One region of the Blautia sp. 1001283B150304_161114_C9 genome, then DNA from elsewhere that is predicted to be linked to it. Evidence: riboswitches for the same ligand, from Rfam matches in the RefSeq annotation. Region 1 holds a riboswitch; each other region holds the start of a gene.

Region 1 (5,777 bases):
TTCCGAACTGGATTCCAATCTTGTAAGTGTTATGGTTTCTATTGATACTCTTAAAGGAGATATCGATAATAAAGAAGTAGATATTATTAAGACAAAACAGGATCTGGCTAAGGCTCAGAAGGCGAGAGATAAGCAGTATGAGAGCATGAAGCTTCGTATTCAGGCACTGTATGAACAGGGTGGGGATGCAGCGTGGTTTCAGATGATGCTTAATTCAGAAGATTTAAGTGAACTTCTGACACGTGCTGAGAATACACAGCAGATGTATGAGCAGGACAGAAAGAATCTTGATAAATATGTGAATACTATTAATGAGGTGAATAATCTAAAGATTCAGTATGAATCTGACAAAGCAGAACTGGAAGAGATGAAGGCTTCTTATGAACAGCAGTCTTATGATCTTCAGTGCCAGATCGATCAGAAGAAATCTGAATCAGCCGATTATGAGAATGAAATTGCATATGCACAGCAGCAGGCGACAGAATATGCAAATCTGTTAGCGGAACAGACAGCTGAAATTCAGAGATTGGAAGCTGAAAGAATCGCAGCAGAAGAAGAGGCAAGACGACAGGCTGAGGAAGAGGCTGCAAGACAGGCGGCAGAAGAAGAGGCAGCAGCAAAAGCTGCAGAGCAGGAACAGGACTACGAATCAGAAGAGGAAGAAAATGTAGAGTATGATGAAGACGGAAATGAGATTGAGAATACTGATGATGCGGATGATGAGTCTGAATCAGATGATGGTGTAGAATATGATGAAAATGGTGATCCTGTTGACAATGCAGGAGCTTCTGATGATGTAGAGTACGATGAGTATGGCAATGTGATTGATTCTGATAATACAGTTTCACCAGATGATTATGAGAGTGAACAGTCATCTGATTCAGATAGTTCTTCATCTTCAGGTTCAGGATCAGGATCTTCTGTAGTAGACTTTGCAACACAGTTTGTTGGCAATCCATATGTATGGGGCGGTACAAGCCTTACAGGTGGAGCTGACTGTTCAGGATTTACACAGAGTGTATATGCAAACTTCGGAGTAAGTCTTCCGAGAACTTCTTATGAACAGCAGAATGCCGGTACAGAAGTATCTTATGCTGATGCACAGCCGGGTGATTTAATCTGCTACGGTGGACACGTTGCAATCTATATGGGGAATGGACGTATCGTTCATGCATCGAACTCTGTAGATGGAATTAAGATCAGTGATAACGCAGCGTACAGAACAATTGTTTCTGTAAGAAGACTGGTATAATTAAATAAGTATAAATAATTAAATTTATAGGGGTTGAAAAGGAGCATCGCTAAGGGGGCTGATGCTCCTTTTCTTTATGTATAAGTTACCATTATTCCGCGAGGTGTTTTGGCATGAATATGCCAAAATTCCGAGACATACCGTGCGAATTTATGCGATTAGCATAAATTCTATGCATCGCGAAGCGTGTTGCTGTGAACGGAGTGAACCGTAACCATGTATAATATTTTACCGATTTTCAGGTGGATTTTACCTTGACATAAAATTGGATGGATAGTACAGTTTATGTAATTGAAGAGATACATATAAAATTTTAAATCTGTTTTTGGAGACATCAGTGGGAAAGAATATTCTCATGAATTATCCGGATTATAGTTGAATAGTGAAAGCGAGGAATGATAAATGGCAAATGACCATGTAGAACACATAAGAATTGTACAGGAAACAGTTGCTGGCAAGGAGATTACTTTTGCACATGTAATGGGAGGGCCGGCTCCGGTCATATACCAGAAGCTTGGACTGAATCCGCAGGTGGATTACCGTTCATCTGCAATCGGAATTATGAATATGACACCGCCTGAATCTGCAGTGATCGCATCTGATATTGCGGTAAAAAGCGGAAATGTTTATCTGGGATTTGCAGATCGATTTACAGGCACACTGATCATTACGGGAGAGATTTCCGATGTAATGTCAGCGATGACTGAGGTTGTGGATTATTTCAGAGACACTCTGGGTTATGTAGTCTGCAAGATTACCAAAAGATAGGAAGTGTTGGGATGGCAGGGATGACAACCAGAGAATTACTGGAAAAGCTTTATAACCAGGATTATGAGAAACTAAAGGGAAAAAAGCTGCGTATGACCAGGGTAAGGGTTCCGGGAAAGGAAGTGTGCCTAGCGCATGTGATCAATCCTTCACAGAGCTGTATTTATCAGAATCTTGGTCTGCATATTGGAGTCCATGAGGGAGAAGACCACACAGGAGAAGCAATCGGAATGATTCGTTTTACCCCATGGGAAGCAGTGGTTGTAGCTGCTGATATTGCAGTGAAAAGTGCAAATGTGGAGATTGGTTTCATGGATCGCTTCAGCGGATCATTGATCCTTACGGGAGGTCTGACGGAAGTTCAGACTGCAGTGGAAGAAGTGGTGAAATTTTTTAGAGAGGTGCTTGGCTTTAAGACTTGTGCAGTTCACAAAAGTTAAAACATACGAAAAGTCAGTTATTCTGTACCGATGGTGCTTATGTAATTGCCGGAATAGCTGAGAGAAGTGAAAGGGACAGACATTAAATATGAAGAAAATATTTCTGATGGGCAGAAGTGAAGCAGGTAAGACTTCATTAACGCAGGCATTAAAAGGCGAAAAACTTCATTATGTAAAAACGCAGTATACGAATACGGATGATGATACCATTGATTCGCCGGGAGAGTATGCAGAGTCCAAGCATTTCAGCGTAGGGCTGGCCTGTTTTTCTTTTGAAGCAGATGTGGTGGCAATGGTACAGTCAGCAGATGAACCTTTCAGTTTGTTTGGCTATGGCAGTAATGCATTTATTCTGAGACCACTGATAGGAATCATTACGAAAATAGATTCTCCTTATGCGAATGTTCCAATGGTGCGTCAGTGGATGCTGAATGCAGGATGTGAAAGAATTTTTCTGGTAAACAATGTGACCGGAGAGGGGATTGATGAGCTGAGAGCGTTTTTGAATGAGGATGTTCCAAAGCTGAGTCTGGAAGAAGCAAAATTCAGACAGAGTCTTGGTCTGAATGAATGGGATCCGCTGCCGGAAGGTGTGGAATATTGAAAAATATATTGATAAATAGTTGACAAGCTTGTTGCAGGGTGTTATTATAATGACAGTATAATTCCATACAGAACATATTAAGTGCTGATACTGTGAGAAAGAGCAGTACAGAAAGAGGGAATCAGGTGAGAAACCTGAGCGATCCGGTCACTGTAACAGAGGAGCAAATCTCAGAATGTCCATTGTGCCATAGCATGAGAAGGAGAGAGGAGCGATGAGCCTGGAGCCAGGAAACCTGCTTGGTATGGCGAGGTTAAACTTCCGTGTAAAGTGTAACAACCAACTCCGTTGAATCCGCAGCTTCGGAGTGTTGTCTGCTTTTATCGAAGGCAGACATTTTTTATGGAATGCGCCTGTTCTTTATGAATTATACATGATTAAATGGCAGGCGATACTACTTCGGATTTATTCGTTCCCTCCGCGCACTCATGAACGGATTTTTTTCTACCCCGGGGTAGCATCGCTCCCTCTTATTAATTTTAAATGTATGATCTGTGAAAAATACTGTAATGAATTTTCAATGCTTTGTTATGTGAAGAGAAATTGATAATTTATTAGAGTATTTTTTTTATTTCGTCCTCTGTCCTCTGATGGGTGGGATTGATGGAGACTGAGAAAACGGAATTATTCTGGAAAGATAAAAACTTGCAACAGGAGAGGAGAGGTAGCAATGGAGAAACCTTATTGGGAAGGGAAAGAATATTCTTATTTCAGCCATAAGAAATGTGAATTTTTTCCGTGTCATAAGAATGCAGATCCGGATGATTTTAACTGTCTGTTCTGTTATTGCCCGCTATATGCCCTGGGTGAGAAATGCGGTGGGAATTTCCGGTATACGGAAAAGGGAATTAAAGACTGCACAAACTGTATGCTTCCGCATAAGCGAAAAAACTATGGATATGTCACAGGAAAATACCAGGAACTGGCTGATATGATGAAAAGAGCAAAGGAAAGTATCAGCAAATAAGAGGAGAATGCGTTGCTGCTTAGAACGGAGTGAACAGTAACAATGTGTCAGATTAGCACAAATAAGAAAGAACGATTTTCATTGTAATACAATGCTTGTTCTGCTAGAATAAGGATAGCAAAAGAGAAGAGTCTGTAAGATTTTCAAGTCTGTTCTGAGTTAGTATATAAAGCATTTCACACACATTTTCCACACTTTTCACATGCACAGAAGAAAATGCATCACAGGCATTTGACGTCTTTTCCTGGCGACATTTTCTTGTCGGCAGAGCTCTGCATTTCTACATAGAGCCGTCGGAAAACAGGGAAAATTTACTGTTTTCCGACGGTTTTTGTCATTGATCATGGTTGAAAAACAAAAAAGATACTGATATAATAATATTATATTTACGCAAGGGAGTTAACTACTACATGAAAAAAAGAAATACAGCGATACGCGCATTGTCAGTTTTTCTGGCTTATGCAATGGTTTGTACATCGGTACCCGTTGCGGGTCAGGAAATGTTTGGATCCGGAGTCAACAGAGAGACAGAAGAAAATACATCAGATCTGAAAGAATTTCAAAGTTCACAGGCAGATGAATTTGGAACAGATACGGAATCTGATGCAGAACTGTTCGGAAGCGATGATGCAAAACAGGAGTTCCAGGATGGAGAAGCAACGGAAGAAAATACAGATGGAATTCGATATATCAAAGGTCGTCCGTTGACAGAAGAGGAAAGAAAAGAAGAGTTAGAACCTTTTAAAAATTTAAAACCGATAGATCCGGGACCTGAAGTAGAGAGTGATCTGACATCAGTTTACGCTGCATATGGAAGCAGAGAAACAGCATTTCCATCCTCCTATGATTCCAGAAAAGAAGGACTGGTTACTTCTGTAAAAAATCAGAATCCATTTGGAACCTGCTGGGCTTTTGGGATGGCGGCAATTATGGAAACTTCACTTCTGGCACAGAATAAAGGAACTTATGATCTGTCAGAGGAACACTTATCATACTTTTTTTCAAACAGACAGAATGATCCGTTGGAAAATACTCCCGATGATGTGAACTCGGTACTGGGAGATTATCATGAGATAGGAGGCAATGATTATCTGGCGGCTATCTATCTCAGCACCTGGTCGGGAATGACTACAGAAGATGATGTGCCGTTTCCTACGGATTCTTTGCATCAGCAGAATCTGAGTGTACAGATTCCGGAGAGTAAGGCTTATAATTCTGTGGCATATCTGAAAAATGCATCTTTTTCCAAATACAGTGAGGAACGTATGAAGGAAATGCTGCTGAATGATCATGCAGTATCCATAATGCTTTATATGAAAGATAATTATGCAAATCCAGATACGGCTGCATATTGTTATCCTGTTGGAAAATCGAGTTCGACTGTGATTAATCATATTGTAACAGTCGTAGGATGGGATGATAATTATTCAAAGAATAATTTCCTGCCTGTTTCCAATGTGACATCAGATGGTGCCTGGATCATAAAAAACAGTTGGGGAGAGAACAAGGGAGATGGGGGATATTACTATCTTTCCTATCAGGATCCCAATATCAGTAATCTTGTAAGTGCAGAGGCAGTGACTGTTTCTGATCAGAAATATAATAATAACTATTTTTATGATGGTTCTTCAGCTATTTCTTCTATAAAAGTACAGCCTGGACAGTCAGTATCAGTTGTTTATGAAACGAAGGCAGGGAATGGAAACGAAGAGGCTCTGGGAGAAATCAATGTAGTTACCATGAATG
Region 2 (5,777 bases), on a different contig from region 1:
ATGCGCAGTAGCTGGTATCAGTTGCCCAGTTAGCCATATATGCCAGAGGATCTCCGGTACCAACAGTGATCCAGTTATTGTTATTAAAGTCATAATCCAGTGCTGCAAGTTTACTCCACTGATCATCTGAGCTTCCGTATTCAGGAACAACACCAATACCGATTTCTGCAAGATACTGTGCCTGAGCATCTGCAAAGTCATTCAGAAGACGGTTTTCATAAGAAATATATCTGAGGTTGATATTCTGACCATCCAGTTCACGGATTCCATCTCCGTCTGTATCAACGATTCCTGCATCATCCAGAATCTGTTTTGCTTTTTCCGGATCATAGGTATATGGATTTTCCAGTTTGTCATAGTCATAGTTCAGAGTAGAAGGCAGTACGGAGAATCCTGGTGTATAAAGTCCACCGATTGTTCTGGAATTACAGATTGTATCATTATCAATTGCCATCAGGATTGCCTGACGAAGTGTTTTGTTTCCAAGAACACCATCAAAGTTCATCCATGCAAATCCGCAGCGTACACCGGATGCAATATCAACAGTAAAGTCATCACTGTCCTGGAAATCCTGAATATCTGCTACATTTGTGATATTCTCAACCAAGTCTACCTGACCACTCTGGAGAGCCATTGTTTTTGCGGAGTTATCTCCCATGAACAGCAGATTGATCTTATCGTATGGAACATCTTCACGATAATACTCATTTGCAGCTAATGTATAACCAACACCTACACCATTGAATTCTTCAATCTTGTATGGACCTGTTCCAATAATTCCATTATCGTAGTTTTCAATATGTTCTACATCTGTGATTCCCATAGTTGGGTGGCAGAGCTGTCCTACAAGGTTTGCATATGGTTTGCTTGTTTTGATGTTAATAGTATTTGCATCATCATCTACAGTAACTTCTGCTTCAAATTCCAGATATTTCTCCGGTTTGGCAGATCCGGAAGGTCCTACCTCTTTCATGTGATCAAAATACTCTTTTACCTTTGTCGGAGTTAAATCACATCCGTCAGAGAATTTAATTCCGTCTTTCAGCTTGATCGTCCATTCTGTATGCTCGTCATTTACTTCATAACTCTCAGCAAGCCACGGGATAACTTCCATATTGTCATCGAATTTAAATAATGCTTCAGCAATACCATATCTCATAGCATTCCATCCACCGTTTTCATCATTTGCACTGTTTACACATCCATCTGTGTACATCTGACATCCGAAGTTTAAAACCTTCTCATCACCCTTCGCCTGTACAGTAACTCCCATTAATAATGCAACTGTTGTTGCCGCTGCTAACACAAGTAATTCTCTTTTTGTTTTTTTCATCCTTTACTTCCTTTCTTTTTTTGTTTCTTCGTTGTTTTTCTTCCTTCTCATACTGTCCATTCCTGTGATTTTGAACGAAAAAAAAGACAGATGCTCCCACATCCGTCACGAAATCTTACCATTAAAGAATCAAACATATATATGCAACACATGAAGTTGTAACTCTTAATCAGGATTTCTCGTCGTCCGCAAGAATCTCTTTTACCAGAAATAAGCAGGTCTCCTGACTTAAGCTTACCCATTTTCAGCACCTTCCCAGAAAAACATCTTCCAGTGGCATTCAGCTGAAAACCAACTATCACAGTGACGGGATCGTACCGGATTTACACCGGTTTCCCTTTTAATCAGACCAGCAGGACGCTTCTGCTGGTCTGAACTTATCTCTAAAATCATTAAATGACCGTATGAATACTCATTTATCATAACATACCATCATGTATACGTCAATTATTTTAGACTCTTATTTTCTATCTATTTTTCCGTAAATTTCCGGAATTTCTCAAAATTTGTTTCCGGTGTATAGGATTTCAGAACTTCCATCATGTCCTCTACACTATATGTATTATCATACATTCCAATAGATAACGCATACTGCTTATTAAACTCATCTACTGAATCCGCTGTCCAGAATGACTGCTGCAGCCGGAAAGCACTTCCATCTTCACGGTAATCTTCTGCAAAGCCTTCCAGAGCATTTTTCATGGCAACAAATGATGGTGCAACGATAGCACCGTATTTTCCTACAAGATAGTCGATTCTTTCCTTGCCGTTATATCCCTTTTTATTAAACATTTCGTATGTATCTTCTGTAAAACAGTCAATGGAACCCAACAATACATCTGTACTGTTCTCTTCTTCATAAGCATCAATTATCTTGATAAAATCACTTGCGCTCACTACACTCAGAATAACATTATACTCTCCTGTATTCAGCGAATCAGCCAGCTTTTCATCCAGGTGATCTTTTGGATACCCCGGAACCAGAGTAATCTTAATGTCACTGCCTGTTTCAATTTCTTCAGTATCCTGCGTATTCACCAGTTCTTCTACAGACTTCTCATATGACAGGCCATATGCTTCCTGAAGCTTATTCAGAATACCAATCGTTCTCAGACGATGCATCTCATTACCGATAGCAGATCCTCCACATGCTATTATGTAATGATTCTGGTTATTCTGATCCTCTGAAACAAAATACTCCGCCATATTGGCAGCCGCATCCATTTCTGTTTCAACAGATGTTCCTATTGTTCCCAGAAAATAAGGATTATCCTTTACTTTCTCATACATTTCATCACTGATCGTTCCTGAGCCACGTACATAATACATACCATATTCTTCACATACCGGAAGAACTTCTTCAAGATCTGAGGAAAGGAAAGAAATAATTCCCTTTACATTTCTTTCATGAAGCTCGTTGATAAAGCTGATTTCTTCTTCTGCTGTACTTATACTGGAAGAATATAAAAACTCGACATCAAAAGCCATGCCGACATAATTTTCAAAATAATTTCTAAATGCTCTTACTTCTGCATCATTCAGATTATATACGGACACTCCTATTGTCATTTTTCCGTCCTGATTTGTTGTATCACTCTGAGTATCGGCTGCCATAACTGAAATACTGGTGCAGGTGAGCAGCATAATCATTGTCAATATAAAACTTATTATCTTTTTCATTCCTTTTTTACCTTTCTATCGTATTTGTATAAAAGTTCAAGTTTTCTTTTCTCACATCCTTTCCTGAAATAAAAAAGATTCTTTTCTTAAAATGTATTTTAGGTATAAAAATAAAGCCTTTCTTATACACCGTAAGAAATAACCTTTTTTCCAATGCAAGCAGGTCTCCTGACTTAAGTTCATCGCATTTTATCGTCTTCCCGCCTCTTCAGCAGTGACGTATATGATAAAAAGCTCCCTTTTACAGTGGCGGGACCGTACCGGACTTGCACCGGTTTCCCTTTTAATTCCATATTACTGGAAACATGCATTATTTTTATAATATGATATCAGGGGCTAAAAGTCAAAAACTATTTTTACTCCGCGCTAAGGCTTTTCCCCAACTTCATTATATTTTTATTATATAATTCCATTTGGTTAACGTCAATAATTTACATCTAATATTTATATGTTTTTTTATTCACTTTTACTATGGTCTTGAATATTCAGATTCCAGTATCTATTCCATAATAAGGGTCTCTTTGCAGCACTACCTTCTCTTGTGGCATTTCTTTGTTTATGCTAAAATATTTTTACTACTATAAATGAGCAAGTTCGTGATTTTGCATAAAAGAAAGACACCTCGATTCCGTGTGTTGTATAATGAAAGTGCCTAAACAAACATTTGCAACATTTACGAAAGAAGGTGTCTCTCGCAAATACTATACATCATTCCGCATTCATATACAACCAGCTTAAGAAATTAAATTTATGCAAATTTTATTCGAACCGGGTGATAAACCACCTTATAAGTATCCTGATCAGCATTTTCATTTCAGGATATCATGGAAAAACCACGGATTTTGCTAAAAACAGTTCCTGTCACAGAACTACGATTGCACATTTCCTTAATTCAGGGAAATGGGATGATTCTCTACTTTCAGATACGTTAAAACGTTCTGTTATAGAGATTATTTATTCAGAAGCAGCACGCACCGGAAAGCCTGTTTTCTGCATTGTAGACGATACGATAGCTTCAAAGACAAAGCCTTCGTCACAGGCTCTGCATCCGATTGAAGATGCGTACTTTCACCAATCCCATTTAAAGGGGAAACAGGACTACGGACATCAGGCAGTAGCTGTTATGCTTTCCTGTAACGGCATTGTCCTGAACTATGCTTTTGTAATGTACAATAAATCAATTTCCAAGATTGATATTGTACAAAATATTGCAAAGGAACTGCCTGTTCCACCAGTAATGTCTTATTTCCTTTGTGACTGCTGGTATGTTTCTGAAAAAATAATCAATACTTTTGTACAGAAAGGGTTCCATACCATTGGTGCTTTGAAAACAAACCGTCTGCTGTATCCATCAGGAATGAAAAAGAAACTCAGTGAACTGGCTGCTGAACGATCCACAACACATAAAGGATTTGACCTCGTCACAGTCAAAAAACGCAACTATTATGTGTACCGGTATGAGGGAAACCTCAGCGGCATAGAAAATGCAGTTGTTCTTTTAAGCTATCCTGAAAAAGCATTTGGTAATCCTAAAGCACTACGTGCTTTCATTAGCACAAATGTATCCTTATCTACACAGGAGATCCTTTCCTGTTATGTTTGTCGATGGCCGATTGAGATATTTTTCAGGCAATGCAAAAACCATCTGGCCCTGGATACATACCAGATACGCTCCTCAAAGGGAATACAGAGGTACTGGCTGTTGATGTCACTGACACATTATATTTGTGTCACAGGAACTGGCGGATATCGGTCTTTTCAAGATGGATATCATCGGATCTGTAGTGCCGTTCATCAGGAAAAGTATCAGTATCTATTCCTATGTGCAAAAGCAAGTGATGATTTTGAAGCATTTATGAAATTAGCAGGATAATTTTGTGCATTTTTTCAAATTTGCTCATTTATAGTAATTAAATAAGGTAATTTTAGTTTCTAAATATCAAAACGTAACTCTTTCAGTTTACTGAAAAAGATAATTTTTCCCTTCATTATAAGTTCCTTTCATTGAAAATCGAACAGCTAATTTCCCAGTCATCGGATCTTCAATACCTATACTGATCTTATATTTCTTTCCGGCCAGTGAGATCAGCTTTTTTACCTGCATTCTTGTTTTTGTCTGTAAAGTTTCTTCCGGCAGAAGTGATTTTAACGAAATGTCAACCGCTTCTTTTTCAAGACTATTTCCATCCTCATCTTCTACCAGAACCCATACAGGCCAGTCTTCATAAAATGGTGCAACTCCATCATTCTTCCATTTAAGATTCAGGCTGACATAACCCGGCATCTGAATAAGGCTTGCTTGCGAAATCCACAAACGATATCCCATGCTTCCTAAAACTTTCCTATAACCATTTTCATAAGTTTTATCCGCTATTTTCGGTCCAAGAAAAGTAGTATGTGCTTTCTTTATCAGATTTATTGTCTGATCCAGATTTGTGTCAAGCAAATCTTTCATTGTAATTGAACTTGTAAACTCACCTCCGGAAGGAAACTTTTTCCAGAAATCTTTCATTGCGGATAACCCTTTTTTCTCATGAGTCTGGTCAAACTCACCGCCTTCATTAATCCAGCGAAACCATTCCTCTGTGCTCTCTGGCTGTCCGGTCATATCGTTGTAGAGACCTGTTCCATAATGTTCTCCCTCACTAAAAGGTCTTCTCATCAGTATCATGGAATCAGGGAAGGCCTCTGTCCATGGAATCATATAACGTTCTCTTACAGATTCTTCCGGCAGACTCTGTATTCCTGCGGAAATATTTACATG
Region 3 (5,777 bases), on a different contig from region 1:
AAGCATATATCCGGATTTTGACAGAGAGAAATTCCTGCAGCAGTGCAGAAGATTCAATCTGCCCACAGACAAGAAAATCAAAGAATTTTCCACTGGTATGAAAGCAAAGTTTAAAGTACTGGCAGCATTAAGCCATAAGGCAGAACTGCTGATTCTGGATGAGCCCACAGTTGGTCTGGATGTGATAGCCAGGGATGAAGTGCTGAACATGCTGAGAGAATATATGGAAGAAAATGAAAGCAGTTCTATTCTGATCAGTTCACATATTTCATCAGATCTGGAGAGTCTTTGTGACGATTTTTATATGATCCATGCCGGAAAAATTATCCTTCATGAGGATACAGATGTACTGCTGTCGGATTATGCAGTTCTTAAAGTTGCAGAAGAAGAGTACGAAAAACTGGATCAGCAATACCTTATTAAGATCCGGAAAGAAGCTTATGGATACAGGTGTCTGACAAACCAGAAACAATTTTATATGGAAAATTACCCAGATGTTGTAATTGAGAATGGAAAGATTGATGATCTGGTAGTGATGATGGAGGAACAGGTATGAAGGGATTATTTGTAAAGGATATAGAACTGATGAAACAGCAGAAACAGTTTTTTATCCTGGTTGTTGTAATGGAAGTCATCCTGAATCTGGCAGGAAGCGGGAGTGTCAGTTTTGCTACAGGATATTTTACGATTGTCACAGCAATTTTTGCCATTACGACTATAAGTTATGATGAGTTTGATAATGGTCTTGCGTTTCTTATGACCTTGCCGGTTACCAGAAAACAGTATGTGGCGGAAAAATATCTGCTGGGAGCAGGGCTTACGGCTGTAGCGTGGGGAATTGCAACGATAACGGGAGTAATCTGCAAAGGTGTGGCAGAACTTCAGGGGTGTCTGAGTGAGACTATCATTGGCAGCCTGATATACATTCCACTGGCACTTCTTATGCTGGCGGTATCGCTCCCGCTTGTAATACATTTTGGAGCGGAAAAAGGACGTTATATTGCAATGGTCATGTGGGCTATTATATTTGCCGTAGTTTATATTCTGATAAAAACAATGGGACTTTCAGCAGACGCAGTCGATGCATGGCTGAATGGACTGAACTGGGGAATGGTATTGGCCGGAGTTGTATTATTTACAGTAATTGTATATATGGGGTCTTTTTGGATGGGTGTCCGGCTTATGGAGAAGAAAGAATTCTGATGTGTCTCGAATATGGTTGTAATTATAAAAGCAGTGTGCTAAAATTGCATCAGCGTAATTGAATAAGCTGTTAAGTGAACATTATCATATGCAGATTTTGTGTATGGTAATGTGAGAGGGAATCAGGTGAAATGCCTGAACGGTTGCGGCCACTGTATACAGAAAAAAAAGCGGGATTGTAATATGTCATTGCATAAATATGTGAGAAGGCGGAATCCGGCTGCCAGAGAGTATCTGGAAATATTTCTGATACAACATTCATGAACTGCTGAAGCATGGATGTTGTATCAGTTTTTATTTTATGGAAACTTTCTGTGATCTGTGAGTCAGGAAACCTGCCTGACAGCGTAAAGAAGGAGCTTCCGTAAAAAGTATCCGTTATTTTTATCACTTCTATTTTACTTTTTCTGAAGTCCCATCTTTTCGGTTACACGAACAGGTAAATAACATATACGAAAAGAGAGGAAGTCAAATGAAAAACAGGTATTTATCCACAAGAATCATGGCAATTATGATGGCAGCAGCTATGGCAGTTTCCGCAGCTCCGGCAGCTTTTGCAGCAGAGAGAGCAGACTCTGAGACAATCAAAGAGGACAATCAGCCGGCAGCAGATGCAGACTCTGATACACAGGAAGATGCAGACGCACAGGATTCATCAGATGCAGAAGGTACAAAGACAGAATATCCTCTGACCATCACAACCTATGATTATGATGGAAATGAAATCGAAACAACCTATGAAAAGGCACCGGAGAAAGTTCTTGCTGTATATCAGGGAAGCATTGAAACCATGCTTGCACTTGGTCTGGAAGACCGCCTGGTAGCTACAGCAGGTCTTGACAATGAAGTTCCGGATGAACTTAAAGATGCATTTTCAAAAACAAATTATCTTGATGAATTTACCCCATCCCTTGAGACTGTAACGATGTTGGAGCCAGACATGATCTTATCCTGGAGCTCCCTGTTTTCTGATAAAAATCTCGGAAATGTAACAGACTGGATCGACAAAGGCTGCAACACTTATTACAACACAAACACACGCCCTGACGGAGACAGAACTCTGGAAAATGAATTTACAGATATCTTAAATCTTGGAAAGATTTTTGATGTACAGGACAAAGCACAGGCAATCGTAGATGATGCAAAGGCAGTGATCGATAAAACTCTTGCAGCAACAGCAGATGTAGAAGAGAAACCAAGCGTAATGGTTCTGGAACCTCTTGGAGAAGATATCACAAACTATGGTGCAAAGAGCCTTGGTGGAGATATGGTAACACAGTTAGGTGCGACTCTGGCAAACCCGGATGCATCTACAGTTGGAAAAGAAGATATTATTGCAGCAAATCCTGACGTAATTTTCGTAGTATATATGCCATATGCAGGAGATGATTCAGAAACAGTTAAGAATGACCAGCTTGCAGTTATTCAGGATGACGAAGCACTTCAGAGTCTTGACGCTGTAAAGAACGGTCGTGTTTATCCGATCATGCTCAGCGAGATGTATGCAAGTGCAACACGTACACAGGATGGAATCGAAACATTTGCAAAAGGATTATATCCAGACGTTAATCTTGACTGATTGAGGAAAATACAGTGAAAGAACAGGTTTCACAGACAAAAAAAGGCAATGTGTTTAGAGCATCCATGTATGTGGCAGTCCTCATCGGGCTTGCCGGATTTCTTATTTTTTCCATACTTGCGGCGATTACTTTTGGTAATGCTGATCTGTCGCTGAAGGATGTGTACAGTGTCATTGTTTATAAATTATTTCATATAAAAAGTCTGTCTGCCTATGCAGAAGGTGCAATTCACGATGTTGTATGGCTGATCCGACTGCCCAGAGTCCTGCTGGCTCTGGCAGTTGGAATGGCTCTTTCTGTATGCGGCGTAGTAATGCAGGCAATCGTGCAGAACCCGCTGGCAGATCCTTATGTACTGGGTATTTCATCCGGTGCATCTCTTGGCGCAACGCTGGCAATCATGCTTGGAATTGGAAGCTTTCTTGGCGGAAATTCTGTCGGAGTTACTGCTTTTATTGGCGCAATGATTACCTCCTTTGCAGTTATTGCTATTGCAAATATGGGAGGAAAGGCAACATCAGCTAAGCTGATCCTTGCCGGAATGGCGGTCAGTGCGGTGTGCTCTGCTTTTTCAAATTTTGTTATTTACATTACGAATGACAAAAATGCAGCTACGGAAGTTATGAAATGGAGCATGGGAAGTCTTGCAGGGGCAAGCTGGGCCAGAGTAGGTGTGATGCTTCCGGTTACTCTGATATGTGTGGTCATCTTCTGGACGCAGTATCGAAACCTGAATCTGATGCTTTTGGGAGATGAAGTTTCTATCACACTTGGAACAGATTTACACAGATTGAGAACATTTTACCTGATCGTTGCTTCTGTAATGATTGGATTTGCAGTATATTGTGCTGGCGTGATTGGATTTGTAGGACTTGTGATTCCTCATGTAGTCAGGATTCTGTTTGGAACTGACCACAGAAGATTACTTCCACTGAGCGCACTTCTTGGCGCGTCTTTTCTGATCTGGTGTGATGTGGCATGTCGTGTAATCCTGAAGAATTCTGAGATGCCGATCGGTGTGCTGGTATCCATTATCGGTGCTCCATGCTTTATTTATCTGCTTGTGCGGAAATCCTATGGATTTGGAGGTAGTAAGTAATGAAAATCACTACAGAAGATATTCAGGTTGGATTTCACGCCAGACAGATACTGAAGGGAATTTCCATAGAGTCAAAGGATAAGGAACTGGTAGGGATCATCGGACCAAACGGAAGCGGAAAATCTACATTATTAAAATGCATCTACCGTATCCTGAAGCCAGATGCAGGTGCCGTTTATCTGGACGGCGAAGAACTCCATTCCATGAGCGTAAAAAGCTCCGCCAGAAAAATGGCAGTTGTGGCACAGCACAATTACTACAACTTTGATTTTACCGTACGGGAAGTTGTGTTGATGGGACGTGCCCCTCATAAGAAAGCATTGGAACGGGATAATGCAAAAGATTACCGGATTGTTGAAGAAGCACTGAAAACGGTACAGATGGATGCATTTGCGGATCGTACATTCTCTACGCTGTCAGGTGGAGAGCAACAGAGGGTTATTCTGGCAAGAGCACTTGCACAGCAGACGCCTGCACTGATTCTCGATGAGCCGACTAACCATCTGGATATCACGCATCAGATCATGCTGATGGAACTGGTAAAGAAACTTAACGTAACTGTAATATCAGCTATCCATGACCTGAATATTGCGGCGGCATACTGCGATAAGATTTATGTATTGAAAGATGGTGTGCTGGAAGGATATGGAACTCCACAGGAAGTACTCACTCCGGAGCTGATCAAAAGGATTTACCAGGTAGATTCGGAAGTGGTAAATGACAGCCGCGGGAAGATGCATATTTTATTTTTATAATATGATATCAGGGTCAAAAGGTCAGAAAGTCGTTCGTGCTTGCACGATAAGACTTTGGAGCTTGGGACTCGTCAAACATGAGAAAGTAGCAATTTACGTAGTAAATCAGAGGATTTCGAATGTTTGAGTATTGACAGGCCAGAGTCAGGAAAATTTTTGACTCTGGCCTGCTATATATGGAGGAAAAAGATGAATAAAATAGGAATTTTGACGTGTATTCATTCTAATAATGTATGCGCCAGAGTTGGATGCCTGGCAGCATTTCAGAACAGAACCGATTTCTTTCAGGATTATCCGGAAGATACCTGTCTGGCAGCAATGATGACCTGTAACGGATGCAAAGGCGCCAACCCGATAGAACCCATAGAAGACAAAGGAATCCTGGAAAAGATAGACAGACTGGTCAGCGAAAAGATCAGTGCCATCCACGTAGGTGTCTGTCGTCTCCCGGATGGAACGCATGAATGTCCAAGGATGACACAGATCTGCAATATGATAGAAGAACGTGGAATCAAAGTAGTCAGAGGGACACATAAGGAATAAAAAAGTTCCCATACGTTACTGTTCACTCCGTTCACAGTAACGTAGCCAAAATTCATTCCAGATTGCCTGCGGCAATGGAATTTTGGCTTGTATGTCTCGGGATTTTGGCATATTCATGCCAAAACACCTCGCGGAATAGTGGTGTGTGAACAGTAACTCCCATATAATTTATAAAATAAAAAGAATATAAAATGCCTTGAAAATAAGAGTAAGTAATGCTAACATAAGTATAAAGCATATTTCTCTTATATTTCAAGGCATTTTTGCCGTCTGATTATTCTAATCTCAATTCAGAAATCCATGCTTTTAATTCCAGTTAATTATGAAAAGCAGGAGCTGAGAAGTGATAAGAATAGCACAAAATGTTCTTTGACTCCTGCGGAAAACAGGAGGTATTGCCAATGGCAAAAAGAAAGAACAAAAAAATTATTGTGAAAAGAAACCGATTGAAAGGCAACACAGCAACTGCAAACCGTAAATACAAAGATACAGTATTCCGTATGCTGTTTTCAGACAGAAGGAATCTGTTGTCGCTGTATAATGCAATCAATGAAACTTCCTATACAGATGCAACTCAATTAGAGATTGTGACACTTG

Evidence for each region. Region 1 has a riboswitch for cobalamin ahead of I4V44_RS04170 (cysteine-rich small domain-containing protein). Riboswitches for the same ligand answer to the same signal wherever they lie in the genome.
Region 2: another riboswitch for cobalamin. It lies ahead of I4V44_RS10660 (hypothetical protein); the one in region 1 lies ahead of I4V44_RS04170 (cysteine-rich small domain-containing protein).
Region 3: another riboswitch for cobalamin. It lies ahead of I4V44_RS12510 (ABC transporter substrate-binding protein); the one in region 1 lies ahead of I4V44_RS04170 (cysteine-rich small domain-containing protein).

Annotation. Positions count from the first base shown of each region.
Region 1 covers NZ_JADPGO010000005.1:92,668-98,444, reverse strand. Annotated here, with positions in the region: gene I4V44_RS04190 (C40 family peptidase) at 1-1,252, shown strand, start outside; gene I4V44_RS04185 (BMC domain-containing protein) at 1,655-2,020, shown strand; gene I4V44_RS04180 (BMC domain-containing protein) at 2,032-2,460, shown strand; gene I4V44_RS04175 (EutP/PduV family microcompartment system protein) at 2,549-3,064, shown strand; cobalamin riboswitch at 3,127-3,321, shown strand; gene I4V44_RS04170 (cysteine-rich small domain-containing protein) at 3,735-4,031, shown strand; gene I4V44_RS04165 (C1 family peptidase) at 4,442-5,777, shown strand, end outside.
Region 2 covers NZ_JADPGO010000018.1:53,665-59,441, forward strand. Annotated here, with positions in the region: gene I4V44_RS10655 (ABC transporter substrate-binding protein) at 1-1,333, opposite strand, end outside; cobalamin riboswitch at 1,530-1,729, opposite strand; gene I4V44_RS10660 (hypothetical protein) at 1,805-3,013, opposite strand; cobalamin riboswitch at 3,155-3,337, opposite strand; gene I4V44_RS10665 (transposase) at 3,786-4,886, shown strand; gene I4V44_RS10670 (DUF4832 domain-containing protein) at 4,974-5,777, opposite strand, start outside.
Region 3 covers NZ_JADPGO010000024.1:42,249-48,025, reverse strand. Annotated here, with positions in the region: gene I4V44_RS12520 (ABC transporter ATP-binding protein) at 1-556, shown strand, start outside; gene I4V44_RS12515 (ABC-2 transporter permease) at 553-1,203, shown strand; cobalamin riboswitch at 1,291-1,560, shown strand; gene I4V44_RS12510 (ABC transporter substrate-binding protein) at 1,676-2,782, shown strand; gene I4V44_RS12505 (FecCD family ABC transporter permease) at 2,797-3,882, shown strand; gene I4V44_RS12500 (ABC transporter ATP-binding protein) at 3,882-4,637, shown strand; gene I4V44_RS12495 (CGGC domain-containing protein) at 4,827-5,180, shown strand; gene I4V44_RS12490 (hypothetical protein) at 5,582-5,777, shown strand, end outside.